One region of the Pseudoalteromonas sp. BSi20311 genome, then DNA from elsewhere that is predicted to be linked to it. Evidence: predicted binding sites of a transcription regulator. Region 1 holds the regulator's gene; each other region holds the start of a gene.
What was found. Region 1 encodes sigma-54, which starts transcription at its own class of promoters, with help from an activator protein. Its sites were predicted from a motif close to GTTGGCACGNNNNTNGNNT; they were not measured.
Positions count from the first base shown of each region.

Region 2: the regulator sigma-54 is predicted to act here: its motif matches at 3,278-3,296, upstream of P20311_RS11470 (EF-hand domain-containing protein).
Region 3: the regulator sigma-54 is predicted to act here: its motif matches at 4,288-4,306, upstream of P20311_RS17415 (HAD-IIB family hydrolase).

Region 1 covers NZ_BADU01000188.1:39,314-44,703, forward strand. The annotation lists gene mgtE (magnesium transporter) at 1-929, opposite strand, end outside; gene P20311_RS17975 (HPr family phosphocarrier protein) at 1,036-1,308, opposite strand; gene rapZ (RNase adapter RapZ) at 1,326-2,168, opposite strand; gene ptsN (PTS IIA-like nitrogen regulatory protein PtsN) at 2,188-2,640, opposite strand; gene hpf (ribosome hibernation promoting factor) at 2,645-2,932, opposite strand; gene P20311_RS17995 (RNA polymerase factor sigma-54) at 2,959-4,458, opposite strand; gene lptB (LPS export ABC transporter ATP-binding protein) at 4,793-5,390, opposite strand, start outside.
Region 2 covers NZ_BADU01000097.1:11,838-17,227, forward strand. The annotation lists gene rsmB (16S rRNA (cytosine(967)-C(5))-methyltransferase RsmB) at 1-536, shown strand, start outside; gene trkA (Trk system potassium transporter TrkA) at 612-1,988, shown strand; gene P20311_RS11455 (calmodulin) at 2,074-2,289, opposite strand; gene P20311_RS11460 (EF-hand domain-containing protein) at 2,354-2,566, opposite strand; gene P20311_RS11465 (EF-hand domain-containing protein) at 2,701-2,913, opposite strand; gene P20311_RS11470 (EF-hand domain-containing protein) at 2,983-3,195, opposite strand; gene P20311_RS11475 (flagellar brake protein) at 3,711-4,373, opposite strand; gene P20311_RS11480 (TrkH family potassium uptake protein) at 4,398-5,390, opposite strand, start outside.
Region 3 covers NZ_BADU01000168.1:18,054-23,443, forward strand. The annotation lists gene P20311_RS17405 (sugar phosphorylase) at 1-1,308, opposite strand, end outside; gene P20311_RS17410 (hypothetical protein) at 1,334-2,554, opposite strand; gene P20311_RS17415 (HAD-IIB family hydrolase) at 2,547-4,286, opposite strand; gene P20311_RS17420 (uracil-xanthine permease family protein) at 4,435-5,390, opposite strand, start outside.

The sequences.
Region 1 (5,390 bases):
TCGAAAAAGCTCGCCACAATTGCAGCCAGCAATGCAGTTAGTAAGTTTACACCTAGCCAAATTGAGCGCTTTTTAGAGCTTTTTAAGACCGGCGCAAAGGTATCTTCTTCATCATCAAGACCCGCTAAGCTTAATAAGCTATGCTCTGCATCTTCACGGATAACATCAACGATATCATCAATAGTAATACGACCAAGCAAATGCGCGTTGTCATCGACAACTGGTGCCGATATCCAGTTATGCCGTTCAAATAGTTGCGCTACTTCGCTTTCATCCATAGAAATAGGAATAGATTCACACTCTTCATCCATTAAATCCTGAACAATTTTTTCAGGGGGATTAGTTAATAAAGTGCTCAGCGATAAGGCGCCTAAAAAACAGTTATGTTTATCTACAACGTATAAGTCATCGGTGCCCTCTGGCAGTTCACCGCGTAAGCGAATATAACGTAGTACAACATCTAGAGTTACATCAGGGCGAATAGTTACGGTATCTATATTCATCAAGGCGCCAGCAGAGCGCTCTTGGTAAGATAGAGCTTGTGTTGCACGCTCTCTATCTTGAATATCCATAGCGCTAACAACGTCTTTATATACGGTGTCTGGTAGGCTACGTAGTACTTCCCCTAAATCATCATGGCCCATGTCTTCTGTTGCAGCAGCAATGTGCTCAGGTGCCATTTGCGCAATAATGCCCAAACGTACGTCTTCAGAGAGCTCTTCAAGTACATCACCCTGTACATCAGGATCAACCAGTTGCCAGAGCATACGACGAATTTTATGGGGAGATGATTCTAAAAGAAGTGCGGTATCACAAGGTGCCGTTTTTGCTAGCATGCGCCTAACTTGAACAAATTGACCACTATTTAGTGACTTAGTCACCTGTTTTAGTTGTTGTAGTGGAATATCTTGTTCTAAAGCTTCAGGCATTGGCGTCCTTAATTAAATTTTATTACACGATGATGGGGTATCGCTTTATCTTACTTTATATCAGTAAACTACCTCAACCACTATTAACCTTAGCTTATAAGCAGGATTACTCTTGCTCATTAAATCGTTGGTCAATGAGCTCACCAATTGCATTAAGTGCAGGCTCTGCGTCAGGGCCTTCACATACTACCTTAACTTCTTTGCCTTGACTGCTTTCGAGTAACATAAGTGCTAATACACTGTCGCCAGCGGCTTGTTTATCGTCTTGAAATAACGTGATTGAGGCATCAAATTGCACAGAAAGCTGTGCCAGCACCGTAGCTGCTCTGGCATGCAGGCCTAACTTGTTTTTTATTAAAAATGTGTTTTCTAACCGCATTACTATTCTCTTTGATGTTATTCTTGTTCTCTGTGACGAATTTTTACATTAGGATGACTCATTGCAAAACTTTCACCTATAGTTTGCGCTAAGTAAACAGAACGGTGTTGTCCACCAGTACAACCTATGGCTATGGTCAAATAGCTGCGGTTATTTCTTTCTAAATGCGGCAACCATGTTTGTACAAAGGTTTGAATTTGCCATGTAAATTTTTGTACTATGCTGTGGCTGGCTAGGTAGTCTTTTACCGGTTGATCTAGCCCTGTGAGTGGCTTAAGTTCAGGCTCCCAATGCGGGTTTGGTAAAAATCGGGCATCGAATACGTAATCTGCTTCTTTGGGTATACCGTGCTTAAAACCAAATGACTCAAAGGTAATGATCAGTTGTTTGTCTTTTTTACCGAGTATTTTTTCACGGATAGACTCAGCCAGCTGATGCACACTTAAATCAGTGGTATCAATCATATGATCAGCATGATTGATCAAAACATCCAGTAGTTGTTTTTCTTTTTTTATTGCTAAATCAAGCGGCAGTGAGTCAATCGAAAGAGGGTGAAGACGCCTAGTTTCCGAAAAGCGTTTAATTAATGTTTGATCGTCACTGTCTAAATAAAACACCGTTGGTTTAGTGAAACCAGGTAAATATTCAATGATTTCATTAAACTGTTGCTGCTCTTTAGGTAAGTTACGCACATCAACACTTACGGCAATTTTGTTGTAGCTGTCGGAAACACTACGAACAAGAGATGGTAATAAATTTAAAGGAATATTATCTACACAATAATAACCTAAATCCTCAACAACCCGTAACGCAACAGATTTACCAGAACCTGAGCGACCACTTATAATTATTAATTCCATTTATCACCCTTTATTGTTACTACGGTTGACTGACAATGACTTGGTACAGCTCATTGTCGGATTTTGCCGCCCGTAATTGCTTACAAAATTCTTTTTCGTTGAGCTTATCTGCAATGGTAGCTAAGGTCTTTAAATGCTGTTGATTGTCACCGTCTGGGACAATTAAGGCAACAAAAATGTCGACCGGTCGGTTATCTATCGCATCAAAATTAATAGCCGTTTCGCTCACCAGTATAAGTGCAAGAGGCTCTTGTGCACCACTCATACGACCATGTGGAATTGCAATTCCTCGGCCTATACCTGTACTCCCTAGCTTTTCTCTAGCGGTTAACGCGTTGAGAATATCTTGTTGGGTTAAATAGGGCAGTTTATTGTGAGCCAATTCACTGATAAATTCTAAAATTCTTTTTTTACTATTAAAAAGGACCGCAGCTTTACTGCAGTCCTGACAGATAAGTGAGCTTAGTTTCATAGTGTTAGTGTCGAGCAAGTTTCTCTTTGTGTTTAATTACTTGACGATCTAGCTTGTCAATCAGCGAGTCTATAGCGGCATACATATCTTGATGTTCAGTAGAGGCAAAAATTTCAGCGCCACTAACATGAACGGTTGCTTCAGCTTTTTGGTTTAGTTTTTCTACATCGAGAATAACATGCACATTCGTTATGTGATCAGTGTGCCTCTGCAGCTTTGCAAATTTACTATTTACGTAGTCTCTAAGCGAGTCAGTAATATCTACATGGCGACCAGTTAAGTTCAGTTGCATAAACATTTTCCTCTTTGTTGTACGCCTTAAATCAAACTTTTTCGTTGATTCGACGGGGGAATAGCTAGAGATTCGCGATATTTTGCAATAGTTCTCCTTGCTACTTTAATTCCTTGCTCTGCCAATATATCTGCAATTTTACTATCACTCAATGGTTTAGCTGAGTTTTCTGCTGCGATTAATTTTTTAATTAATGCGCGAATTGCTGTTGATGAACATTCGCCACCGTTTTCAGTGCTTACATGGCTTGAAAAGAAATATTTAAGCTCAAAAATACCCCGTGGTGTGTGCATGTATTTTTGCGTAGTAACACGTGAAATAGTCGATTCGTGCATTTCTACCATTTCTGCCACATCATTAAGCACCATAGGCTTCATTGCCTCAGGACCATGTTCAAAAAAGGCCTGTTGCTGTTGCACAATACAGTTAGTTACTTTAAGTAGCGTGTCGTTTCTACTTTCTAGACTTTTTATAAACCATTTTGCTTCTTGCAAGTGTGAGCGAATAAACTGGCTATCACCACTTGATTTAACAGTACGTGACATAGCCGCATATTGGCTGTTTACCCTAATTTTAGGCATGCTATCAGGGTTTAGTTCAACCACCCAACGCCCTTTAATTTTTTTAACCGACACATCAGGAATAACATACTCTGACTCTTCTCTGACAATAGTGTCCGCCGGTTTTGGGCTAAGGGTATGAATTAACGTCATGATCTCTTTAAGCTCATCTTCTTTGAGCTTAGTTTTTTTCATTAACGTGCGATAATCACGTGCAGCCAGCAAATCAATATGATCGGTTAAAATCATTTTTGTTTCGTTTAAAAAAGGCGTGTCTTTATCAAACTGATTAAGTTGAATACACAAGCACTCTTGTAAACTACGCGCGGCTATTCCTACCGGATCAAATAATTGAATACGCTTTAATACCGCTTCTATTTCATCAAGTTCAACTTCATCTTCGTCGTCGTTTTCTTGATTAAAGCTTTCTAAAATTTCTTCACAGCTAAGGGTTAAAATACCTGAGTCGTCCACGGCTTCTACTATTGCAATCGCAATGGCTTCATCTGTAGGACTAAATGGCGTCAGTTGCAATTGCCACATTAAATATTCATGCAGCGTTTCAGTTGAAGAGCCTTGATAAATTGATTCATCTTCAGGCATCGGTCCCGATGAAGAGGCAGGTGCTGCGCTCATGTATTCATCCCATGTAACATCCATTGCCATATCATCGCTAATGGTGTCTTTGCTCATGGCTTCGCCGCTGTCTTGCTCATACTCGCTAGGTTTTTCGTCAGCTGAAGTACTTAGCGTTGATTCATCGTTATCGGCTTTTTGTTCGTTTTTACCCGCAGCATCTTCGCTGTAATCTTGTTCTTCAACTTCAAGCAAGGGATTGCTATCGAGCGCTTCTTGAATTTCTTGCTGGAGATCCAATGTACTGAGCTGCAATAAGCGAATTGCTTGTTGCAACTGTGGAGTCATTGTAAGTTGCTGGCCCATGCGCAGCTGTAATGATTGCCTCATTTATCTCTAACAATCCTTTTAAATTACGGTCTGTTGACCTTTACGGATTAAAATTTGTTCAAACTAGGGGCGGTTTAATCGCGGCGCGAGGTTTGTAACCTAGTGGGCTAAGTCAAAACCGAGCAACAAAAAGTAAATCGTCCCTAGGCAGAACCCGAAGGGCAGCGCCTGTTTGGCATTGATGCTGCGTTATCGCCTATTTATGGGGAATACCACATCACATAGGCTCTGCCTTGCCTAAATACCAAACAGACTGCTGCAAATTCAACCTTGAAAGGTCAACAGACCTAAGTATAATTAATCTTAGCAGATGCTTAGTGGAATAACACAAATATTAGAGCTTGAACTGCTCGCCCAAATAAACATCGCGTACTGTTTTATCGTTTAATACGTAATCTGGAGTGCCTGATGCAATTAACTCCCCATGAGAAACTATGTAGGCTTTTTCACAAACATCAAGTGTTTCGCGTACGTTGTGATCTGTGATCAATACGCCAATCCCTCGATTTTTAAGATGCTCTATGATCTTTTTAATATCTAATACAGAGATAGGATCAACCCCTGCAAAGGGTTCGTCCAATAGTATAAATTTAGGATTTGCTGCTAATGCCCGGGCAATTTCAACACGGCGGCGTTCACCGCCTGACAGAGCCATACCTTGGCTGTCACGAATATGCTGAATGCTAAATTCATCAAGTAAATTATTTAAGGTATCTTCACGCTGTTGTTTATTAAGCTCTTTACGTGTTTCTAAAATAGCCATTAAGTTTTGGTAAACCGTCAGCTTTCTAAAAATCGATGATTCTTGTGGTAAGTAACCAATCCCTAAGCGAGCTCGGCTATGCATAGGTAATAAAGTGATATCTTGATCATCTATTGATATTTTACCTTTATCGCTCGGTACAAGGCCTACAATCATGTAAAAGGTCGTG
Region 2 (5,390 bases), on a different contig from region 1:
CCTGTGCAGCTCCTGGTGGTAAAACCTGCCATATTTTAGAGCTTGCCGATGCTGATGTACTTGCGCTTGATAGCGATGCCACACGCCTCGAGCGTGTTAAACAAAACTTAGAACGCATAGGTTTAGGCGCCGATTTACAATGTGGAGATGCATCGCAACCTCACACTTGGTGGGATGAAGAACAGTTTGATCGTATTTTGTTAGATGTACCCTGCTCTGCAACTGGCGTAATTCGTCGTCACCCAGATATTAAATGGTTACGTCGCGCATCTGACATTAACGACTTATCGACCCTACAGGGCGATATACTCGATAGCATTTGGCCATTATTAAAACCAGGCGGCACATTAGTGTATGCAACTTGCTCGGTACTTCCACAAGAAAACCAACAACAAGTTGCTAAATTTTTAGCTAATAACGACGATGTAGAACATATTCCTCTACACAGCGAAGACACTAAAGCCACACCAGGCTTGCAGTTATTACCAGGCGAAAGTGACGGTTTTTACTACGCTAAATTAGTTAAAAAAGCCTAGGCAACACATTTAGCTACTTCAATTTAGAGGTAGCTAATACTTTGATGTAATTAGTATTAATAATACGGGTACATAATGAAAATAATCATACTCGGTGCTGGGCAAGTTGGCGGCACACTCGCAGAAAACCTAGTGGGTGAACAAAACGAAATAACCGTAGTTGATATCGACGGTAACCGCTTGCGCGAACTGCAAGATAAATACGATTTACAAGGTGTTGCAGGCCACGGCGCCCACCCTGACGTGTTAAGTCGCGCAGGGGCTGAAGATGCCGATATGATTATTGCGGTGACCAGCTCAGATGAAGTTAACATGGTGGCATGCCAAGTTGCCTACAGTATTTTTAATACACCGACCAAAATAGCCCGTATTCGCTCTGAGCAGTATTTAAAATACCGCGAAAAACTCTTTCATAATGATGACTTACCTGTCGATCATTACATAGCCCCAGAAGCACTCGTTACTAAGTATATTCGCCGCCTAATAGACTACCCTGGCGCATTACAAGTACTGCAATTTGCCGATGGCATGCTCTCTTTAGTGGCGGTAAAAGCCTACTATGGCGGTTTATTGGTAGGCTATGCCCTATCTACACTTAAACAACATATTCCTAATGTTGAAACCCGGGTAGCTGCTATTTACCGTCAAGGCAAAGCAATAAAACCATTAGGCACCACAGTAATAGAAGCCGACGATGAAGTATTTTTTATTGCCGCTACTAAACACATTCGTGCGGTAATGAACGAGCTACAAAAACTGGAACGCTCGTACAAAAAAATTATGATAGCCGGTGGGGGTAACATTGGTGCTGGCCTTGCCCGTTCACTAGAAAGAAACCACAGCGTTAAATTATTAGAACGCAGTAAAGAACGCGCAGAGCAACTCTCTGAAATGCTCGACAACACCGTGGTATTTTGTGGTGATGCGTCCGATCAGGAGCTGCTCTCAGAAGAACACATAGAACAGGTTGATGTGTTCATTGCCGTTACCAACGACGATGAAGTAAATATAATGTCGGCCATGCTAGCAAAACGCATGGGGGCACAAAAAACCATGGTGCTTATTCAACGAGGTGCTTACGTTGATTTAGTGCAAGGCGGTGAAATTGATATTGCCATTTCACCACAACAAGCGACTATTTCTGCGTTACTTACACACGTGCGCCGTGGTGATATTGTAAACGTGTACTCATTGCGTAAAGGGGCTGCAGAAGCCATAGAAGCAGTGGCCCATGGTGATGAAAATACATCTAAAGTAGTGGGTCGCGCGATTGCTGATATTAAATTGCCAGCAGGCACCACAATAGGTGCAATTGTACGTAATGACGATGTACTGATTGCCCACGATGACACGATAATTCTATCAGGCGATCATGTAATTATGTTCTTAATTGATAAGAAGCACATTAACGTGGTTGAAAAGTTATTCCAAGTTAGCGCAATTTTTCTATAATTAAACTGCTTGAGTTAAGTAATCAACAAGCACAAAAAAGCCGCTGACTATTAAGCGGCTTTAGTGGAGTATGATGGGGTAATACTTATTGTACTTTTGCAAACTCTTCTTTAGAAAGCTCACCATTTCCGTCAGTATCTAAGTCATCAAAAATATTCATGAGTTGTTTATTTGCAGCCGCTTCCTGCTGGCTAATTACACCGTCACCATTACTATCAAAAGAGGCAAAGTCTACTGCTGCGTATGCCGCTGATGATGAAGCTAATACTAAAATCGCTAGCGTTGTATTTAATGCTTTCATAATAAGTCTCCTTAAAGAGGGAAATCCTTTTCTGAGATCCCTGTGCAATGAAAAAAGTTAAAAATTAAAAGTTTGCAAACTCAGCTTTAGAAAGCTCACCATTGCCGTCAGTATCAAGCTCAGTAAATGCGGCGGTTAAATCAGCGTTTACAGCAGCTTCGCTTTGACTAATAACCCCATTACCGTCGGCATCAAGTGTGTCAAAGTCGCTAGCGGCAAAGGCTGCTGATGAAGAAGCTAGCGCGATAAGTGCGAATGTTTTGTGTAATGTTTTCATAATTTAATCCTTCAAAATGTAATGCTTTGTGCTATTGGAAATGTCAGGCTATTACCGTCCTTGTCATTCTTTTTCATAGGCTCCCTTGCCTACTTAGGTTGTCTTTGGCAACTCAGAATATGCCTAGCCTTAGCTTATGCTTTAGAAAATTCTGCTTTTGATAGCTCACCGTTTTGGTCTGTATCAAGCTCTGAGAACATGCTCATTAGCTTTGCATCAACTGATGCTTCACTTTGGCTAATAGCGCCGTTACCGTCGGTATCAAGCGTGTCGAAGTCGCTGGCTGCGAAGGCAGCTGATGAAGAAGCCAATGCGATAAGTGCGAATGTTTTGTGTAATGTTTTCATAATGAGTATTCCTTAAAATCGTTTAAATAATGTGGGAGGTTAAGCTCCCAAAACGTTAATTGCTTAAGATTATGCTTTAGAAAATTCTTCTTTTGATAACTCACCGTTTTGGTCAGTATCAAGCTCAGAAAACATGCTCATTAGCTTTGCATCTACTGATGCTTCGCTTTGACTGATTGCGCCGTTGCCGTCAACGTCTAGCGTGTCAAAGTCGCTTGCTGCAAAAGCCGCTGATGAAGAAGCTAATGCGATAAGTGCTAAAGTTTTATTAATGCTTTTCATAATCAATCTTCCTTCAAAGTTTATGTTTTATGCGATTAAGTGTTTTACTTTAAATCACGTTTCGTTCAATACAGCCTGACTATTACAACTTCGATGCCAACAATATAAAAACCATAATTTTCAATAAATTAACCTGTACCTAGCTGAAAATGGCGCTATTCAACTCGTTATTTTGTTGCTTTTTAGCAACAGTAGATGAGGCAATAAAATTAAAACATTAAAAATCAGCGAGTTGAGTTTAAGGAAAACACCACACAGTCGATTAGCAACCGCTAAAAAAGAGGGTTAATTAAACAAAAAGGAAGGTGAGTTGAGATTTATTTTGTTATAAATAAAAAACTACAATTAAAAAATAGATTTAAGTTACTGTTTTTAAATAGTTTAAAAAATAAATTTTACATAGCGTTTAAAACAAACAGCCGCACAAGGCTATTTGTTGCAAAATGACGAAATCATGAAATCGCAGGAGCCTGCTGATATTTATATTAGAAGCTTGTTCAACTTGATAACAGACCCTAAGCTATTTCAACTTCAAGCGCGCTTGGGTCAATGAAATGATCCCCCATTAGTGTTTTCATTTGCTCTTCACTGGCAAATAATCGAATTCCGCAACAGATACCGTTAGCATGTTTTTTTACACTGCAGATTTGTCCCTCATGCTGAGTATCGCCATCAAATACAACCGTACAGCGCATATCTTTTAGCTCATCGAGTTCTTGAGTAGTTTTAATATCAAACATAACACCGGTGAGAGAAATGTCTTTTATCACCCCTTCAAAGGGCGGTTGCTCTTCGGTTAATTTTAACTTAGCAGGAAACAATGTGGGTATGCGTGCTTGTGAGCGAAGCGCAAACAACTGTACTTGTGAAGGGTATTGAATAAACAATAATTTAGCTGGATGAGAGGCTACAGACATAAGTTGCTGACGAAACGCAATGATGTGCCCACCACTGCCCTCTATAAGCGCTCTTACTACCACCATAACCCCATCTCGCAAGTAATCACTTGCCATGGGGAGCCGCTTAGCGCTGGGATAGTTTAAAATAATAAATTTGTTTTCTAATAAACCAATAAACTCCGTTTTTACACGTCGGCTACTGGTTGGCGTGAGTATTTCTACATCGACTATGCCACCTGTGACGATTTGGTTTAACTTTTCCAAATTGGTTTTTTGCATAGTTCCTTCCTAATATTTAAAACCTTATCCACGCCAAAATGTTGGGGTAAATAGCACTAATAATGTAAATATCTCTAACCGGCCGAATACCATAGCTACTGTTAATATCCATTTAGCGGCATCGCTAATAGCACCATAATGAGAGGCTACGTCACCCAAACCTGGGCCCAAGTTATTAAGGCAGGCTGCTGTCGCAGAGAATGCGGTAATGTTGTCTAACCCTGTGCCCATTAACGCTAACATTATAATAATAAAGACTAGTGCATAAGCTGAGAAAAAGCCCCATACCGCTTCAACTACTTTGTCAGGTAAGGCTTTACGCCCGAGTTTTATTGAATATATAGCTCGGGGATGGACTAAGCGGTTAAGCTCGCGCACCCCTTGCAAGTACAACAAAAACACACGAACAACTTTCATACCACCACCGGTAGAACCCGCACAGCCGCCAATAAAGCTCGAAAAAATAAGTAAAATAGGTAAAAACAACGGCCAAGCTGAAAAGTTATCTGTGGCAAACCCTGCAGTACTACTAATAGACACCGCTTGAAACAACGCCTGATCGAGAGTTTCATCACCATTTGCATAAACATCATGAGACGAAAGCACAGTAAAGCAAATTACCACCAGCGCTAACTGAATACACAAGAATACTTTAAATTCAGGGTCGCGAATGTACACACTAATATTACGACTCGCTACAGCGGCATAATGTAGTGAAAAGTTAATGGCGGCTATAATTAAAAAGAACACACAAATAAAGTTAATTACAGGGCTATCAAAATGCCCCATAGACGCGTCATAAGTAGAAAAACCACCAATAGCAACCGTAGAAAAGGCATGGCATATGGCGTCAAACCAGTTCATGCCAGCGCTCCAATACGCCAAGGTACACGCAAGTGTAATAGATACGTAAATATACCAAAGGTGTTTAGCGGTGTCGGCTATACGCGGGGTCATTTTGGAGTCTTTTACTGGGCCTGGAATTTCAGCGCGATACAACTGCATCCCACCCACGCC
Region 3 (5,390 bases), on a different contig from region 1:
CATTGCAAACATAATGGCATGGGCACACAAAAAACGCTCAAGGCCATATTTATCTGCACCATTATGCGTCCCTTGTAAGGCATCAAACAAGGCAATATTTAGCTCATAGGGGGTATGTGTACCATCGTGACTGGTGCGCATTGAAACGCGTCCCCCAAATTTCATGGTGGTACTGACTAAAGAAGCAACCTCACTGGGTTGCAGCAAGCCTTCAATTGGTCTTAAACCAATGCCATCGTGAGAAGCAATAAAATTAAAATACGCAGTGCCGTTTTGTGCAGGCGGCATACTCATCATCCAATGCTTAAGCGCCGTACTATCACCACTGAGTAAGGTATGCAACAACAACGGTGGCAAGGCAAAATTGTAAATTGCATGGGCTTCGTTGGCATTACCAAAGTACGATAGGTTTTCTTGATTAGGAATATTGGTCTCGGTAATAATCACCACACTGGGCTCGGCATGCTCAATCAGCGTTCGCAGTAAACGCACCACTTCATGGGTTTGCGGTAAGTTTATACAACTGGTATTGAGTTGTTTCCATAAAAATGCCACGGCATCAAGGCGAAACAAGCGAATACCGTTATCTAAATAATGGCGAATAATGCCAACAAACTCTTTTAATACCTCAGGGTTTTCAAAATTAAAATCCACCTGATCATGACTAAATGTACACCATACATGCTTATCACCGCTTGCTGTGGCTACCGTATGTAATAATGGCGAGGTTCGTGGGCGCACGACTTGGCTTAAGTCGTCAGTTAAACTAGCTGTTTTAAAATAGTCTTTCCCTGGGTGTGTATCGGTTAAAAAGTTTTCAAACCAAAGACTTCGACTAGAACAATGATTAATGACTAAATCAGCCATCAGTTTTACATCTTTTGCAATCGCGTTAATGTCTTGCCAGTCGCCCAGCGCTTCATTAACTTGCGCATAGTTCATTACCGCAAACCCTTCATCTGAGCTATACGGATAAAAAGGTAAAATGTGCAGTGCATTAAGCTGGTGATCGCACTGCTCTTTTATAAAGCGATGCAAGGTTTTTAAGGGCGCCTCTAGGGGAGTTCCAACTGCTAACTCACTGTCTTCATGATTTATAATAGAATCGCCATAGGCAATTAAAATAATATCTTGTTCATCCCAGCGATTAGTGTGCGGCGTAGGATCTCGAAGTGGGTTATTACTCAATATCAAGGTGATTAATTCTTCAGCCAACTCAGCTATCGGCATAGGTAACTCAACCCCTTGATAAATAGTATGTAAATGTTGTTCGACTCGTTGAAAAAACTGTTCCCTAACTATGTCCACAGGCGCCTCGTTTAAGTATACCAATTTAACTGTATTGTTCGTTATCAAGCTCAACGGCTTCTTTTAATCGATCTAGTACATCGGGCATCGCCGAAGCTACACGGTTCCAACTCGGCACAAATGGCGCTTCCATTGGGTTTTCTAAAAAGTGTTGGCCAGCATTCATAATATTTTGTGCAAACATTTCTACCGCTTTTTCTTCTTGGTGAATATCAAGGGTTAAACCGTTCATTAGTGCATCATTATGATAGGTTTCAATAAAATCTAAACCTATACGGTAATATGTGGCTTTTAATGAGCGAATAGTTTCGCTGGTAAAGGTAACCCCTTGCGTTGCTAACTTTCTAAATAATGCTTTGGTGATATCAATCGACATTTTAGAAAGGCCAGCAGTTTGGTCATCCAACGATAATTCTTGGTGTTTATGATCGTAGTTATCGGCAATATCAACTTGGCATAAGCGGTTATGGGAGTAATTACGGTACATCTCGCTTAATACGCCAATTTCTAATCCCCAGTCACTAGGAATACGAATATCGTTTAATACATCGCGTCTAAACGAAAATTCACCGGCTAATGGGTAACGAAACGAGTCCATATACTCAAGGTAGTCTCTGCTGCCTAATATGGTTTTAAACGAGCGTAATAACGGAGTAACCAATAACCGAGAGACACGGCCATTAATTTTTCCATTGGCGGTACGCGGGTAAAAGCCTTTACAAAACTCATAGTTAAATCGAGGGTGTGCCACAGGGTATATTAACCGCGCTAATAAGCCTCGGTCATAAGTTAAAATATCACAGTCATGCAAGGCGATTGATTCAACCTCAGCGGTGGCTAATTTATACCCCATGCAATACCACACATTACGGCCTTTACCGAGCTCACGTGGCGCCACACCTAAGGCTTGAAGCTCTTTATCGAGCGCCTGCAAACGTGGGCCATCGTTCCACAACACTTTATGGTTTTGATCAAGCGATTTAAAAAAGTTCAATGCATAGCGATACTGGCTTTCGTCGGCTCTGTCTAAGCCTATAGTTATTTGCGATAAATACGGTACTTGTTGCAGCTCTTTAACAATATTTTGTAAAGCAGGGCCTTCTAACTCACTAAATAATGAAGGCAATATAAGCCCCATTGGTCGCTGTTTACTAAAGCCAAGTAACTCTTTTTCTAAATCGTCTACGGGTCTATTGGCAATGTTATGTAGTGTTGTAATAATGCCATTTTGATAAAAATCAGCCATGTAAACTATACTCCTCAGAACTGGGTAAAATACTGTTAATACAAGGTAGTGCTGTAATTTCTTCAACCCAGCCTAGCGGTGCCGGCAATTGAGAATAGCGCGCTTTGTTATAGGTTAATTTAACTGGCTTTTTACTCTCTGGATTGGTAATGATGATGGCGATATCAGCCTCTTCTAGCATTTGCTTATCGTTTTCACTATCCCCTAGCGCAATAATGCTCAGCGCTTTAGTAAACTGCGTATTAAACTGCTGCACTAACCATTGCTGAGCCATGCTTTTATCGGTATTTTTTCCAATGTGAACAAAGCGCCCGCCTACTTTAACCTCGTAGCCATATACTGATATCGCATTGATAAATTCATTTAGTTGCTGCTCATCGCCATGCCAGTAGAGCGGATCTGAGTATTGACGGGTTTGTGCTTGCGTTGCTTGTAGCTGGTTTAATCCTGTCATTTTCATTACCTGCTCACTGGTCAGCTCACTAAACAAACTATATTGGTCGCCGTAGTCTTTTTTTAAGCGTTTTAAATCAGTCCATAAATTGCTAATGGGTGCAGCAAACGAGTAACACCAGTAGCCTTGGTATTCGCCGCAGCCAATTGGCCTGAGATTAAAATAATTTTTAGGAATATAAACAGCCGAGCCATTTTCAACAATGAAAGGCTGTGTAATATTAAGCGCTTGTTGCAGTGCCACCACTTCACTAAATGTTTTGCTGGTATTAAATACCACAGGTACACCGCTGTATTGCAGCTCTTGTAATAAGGTATCTACCGCATCGGTGTTGTAATCTCTGTGATTGAGTAATGTGCCATCTAAATCGGTAAAAATGATAGGTTGTACAATACTATCGCTTGTAAGCACCATCGCAGTTACATCTCGATTACTATCGAGCTCTATAAGTGCATTTGCTTTAGCACTAAGGGTGTTGAGGTTTTCACGCGTGATGCGTTCAAAATGAGAAATAAACCACAATAACTGCTCATCAGTCATAGTGCCTGCGCCCTGCCCTTGCTTGGCAATTAACTTGTGTTCTTGCTCTTGGCGCCACGCAAACACATCATCAAAACTCGGGGCTTTGAGCATAATTGTATAATCGATTTTATCAAAAACGGTTTTATATTCATTGGCTAAACAGCTGTTAATACAGCGACGCCATAACCCTTGTTGATCGTATGATTTTTCTAGCTCGTTAATAGGCTCAACTAAAGTAAAAGGCTGCTGTGGTTCACTGGCTACACACCACCCTTCTAAAATAACAATATCGACCGGCTGACTATTGGTTAACCATTTGTTTTTTGCTACGGGTTCATCTTGTTGCTTATTAAAACGCGGCAGCGGTACATTTACTTCTGCATTTAATAAACGACTAACGGTGTTATCCATCAGCGCAACATCATGTGTACCCGGTACGCCTCTAGTGGCGAATAAACAATGCACATCTTGGGCTAACTGTTGGCGTTTTTGAGTTGATAAATAAAAGTCATCAATAGAAAGCGCAACACAATTTAGGTGGGTATTTTGGCTAAACCAAGTTACTAAATAATCACCAAGAGTGGTTTTCCCTGAGCCTTGGCAGCCATTAATCGCGACAAATAAAGGGGCTGTTTTTTTACTGGTTAGAATGTCCTGCGCAATAGCAGAAAAATACTGCTCGCTAATATACTGATATTTCAACGGCAGTTGGTGTTTTACTAAAAAAGCATTTATATCCACACTCTTGGTCTCCATATAACAATCCCTGAGTCAACTATAGGGTATGACTAAGGAAATGCAGTTACTAGACCAATATTATTTATTGTTACTTTTTAGTAGGTTAAAAAAAAAGCGCATTTAAAATGCGCTTTTTTGGTGCAATATTTTTAGCCACAGTGCAAATTTAACTCTGGTTGCTCTGTGCTTTGGGTAATACTAAGTTTAATACTATGCCTAAAATAGCACACAAGCTCACACCTTCTAGGCTGAACTCACTACTACCTATGTACATACCACCAATACCACAAATTAAAATAAGTGCCACAATACTTAAATTGCGCGGCTCACTTAAGTCATCGCCCGATTTAACTAAGGTGTTTAAACCAATAACCGCAATAGAGCCAAATAATAAAATCATTATGCCACCCATTACTGGCACCGGAATGGTTTGCAAACTAGCGCCCATTTTAGCCACAAATGCTAAGCAAATTGCGATAATGGCAGTCCACATCATTACTTTAGGATTAAAGTTTTTAGTAAGCATTACCGCACCAGTTACCTCTGAGTAAGTGGTGTTCGGTGGGCCACCAAATAAGGATGCGGCAGACGTAGCTAAACCGTCACCAAATAAAGTGCGATGGAGCCCTGGTTTTTTCAAATAGTCTTTTTTTGTAACTTGGCTAATTGCCATCATGTCGCCAATGTGTTCAATAGCAGGCGCAATTGCCACCGGCACCATAAATAATATGGCTTGCCATTTAAACTCTGGTAACACAAAGTTTGGTACAGCTAGCCACTGCGCATTACTTACGGCCTCAAACTGCACTATCCCCATAAATAACGATAGCGTGTAACCGGCAACAACACCGGCTAAAATAGGTATTAATTTAAATACCCCTTTACCCCACACGGCAAACACTAAAGTAACGAGCAACGAGAACATAGAAATAATAATAGCGCTGTCGTAGGCAATAATTTGTGTGCCACCATCGCCACTTTTACCCATCGCCATATTAACCGCCGCAGGCGCGAGTGCTAGGCCAATCACCATAATGACTGGGCCGACCACAATTGGCGGCAAAATTTTATGTAAGGTTTTTGTGCCTTTAAACTTCACCAATAAACTCAACAGCATATAAG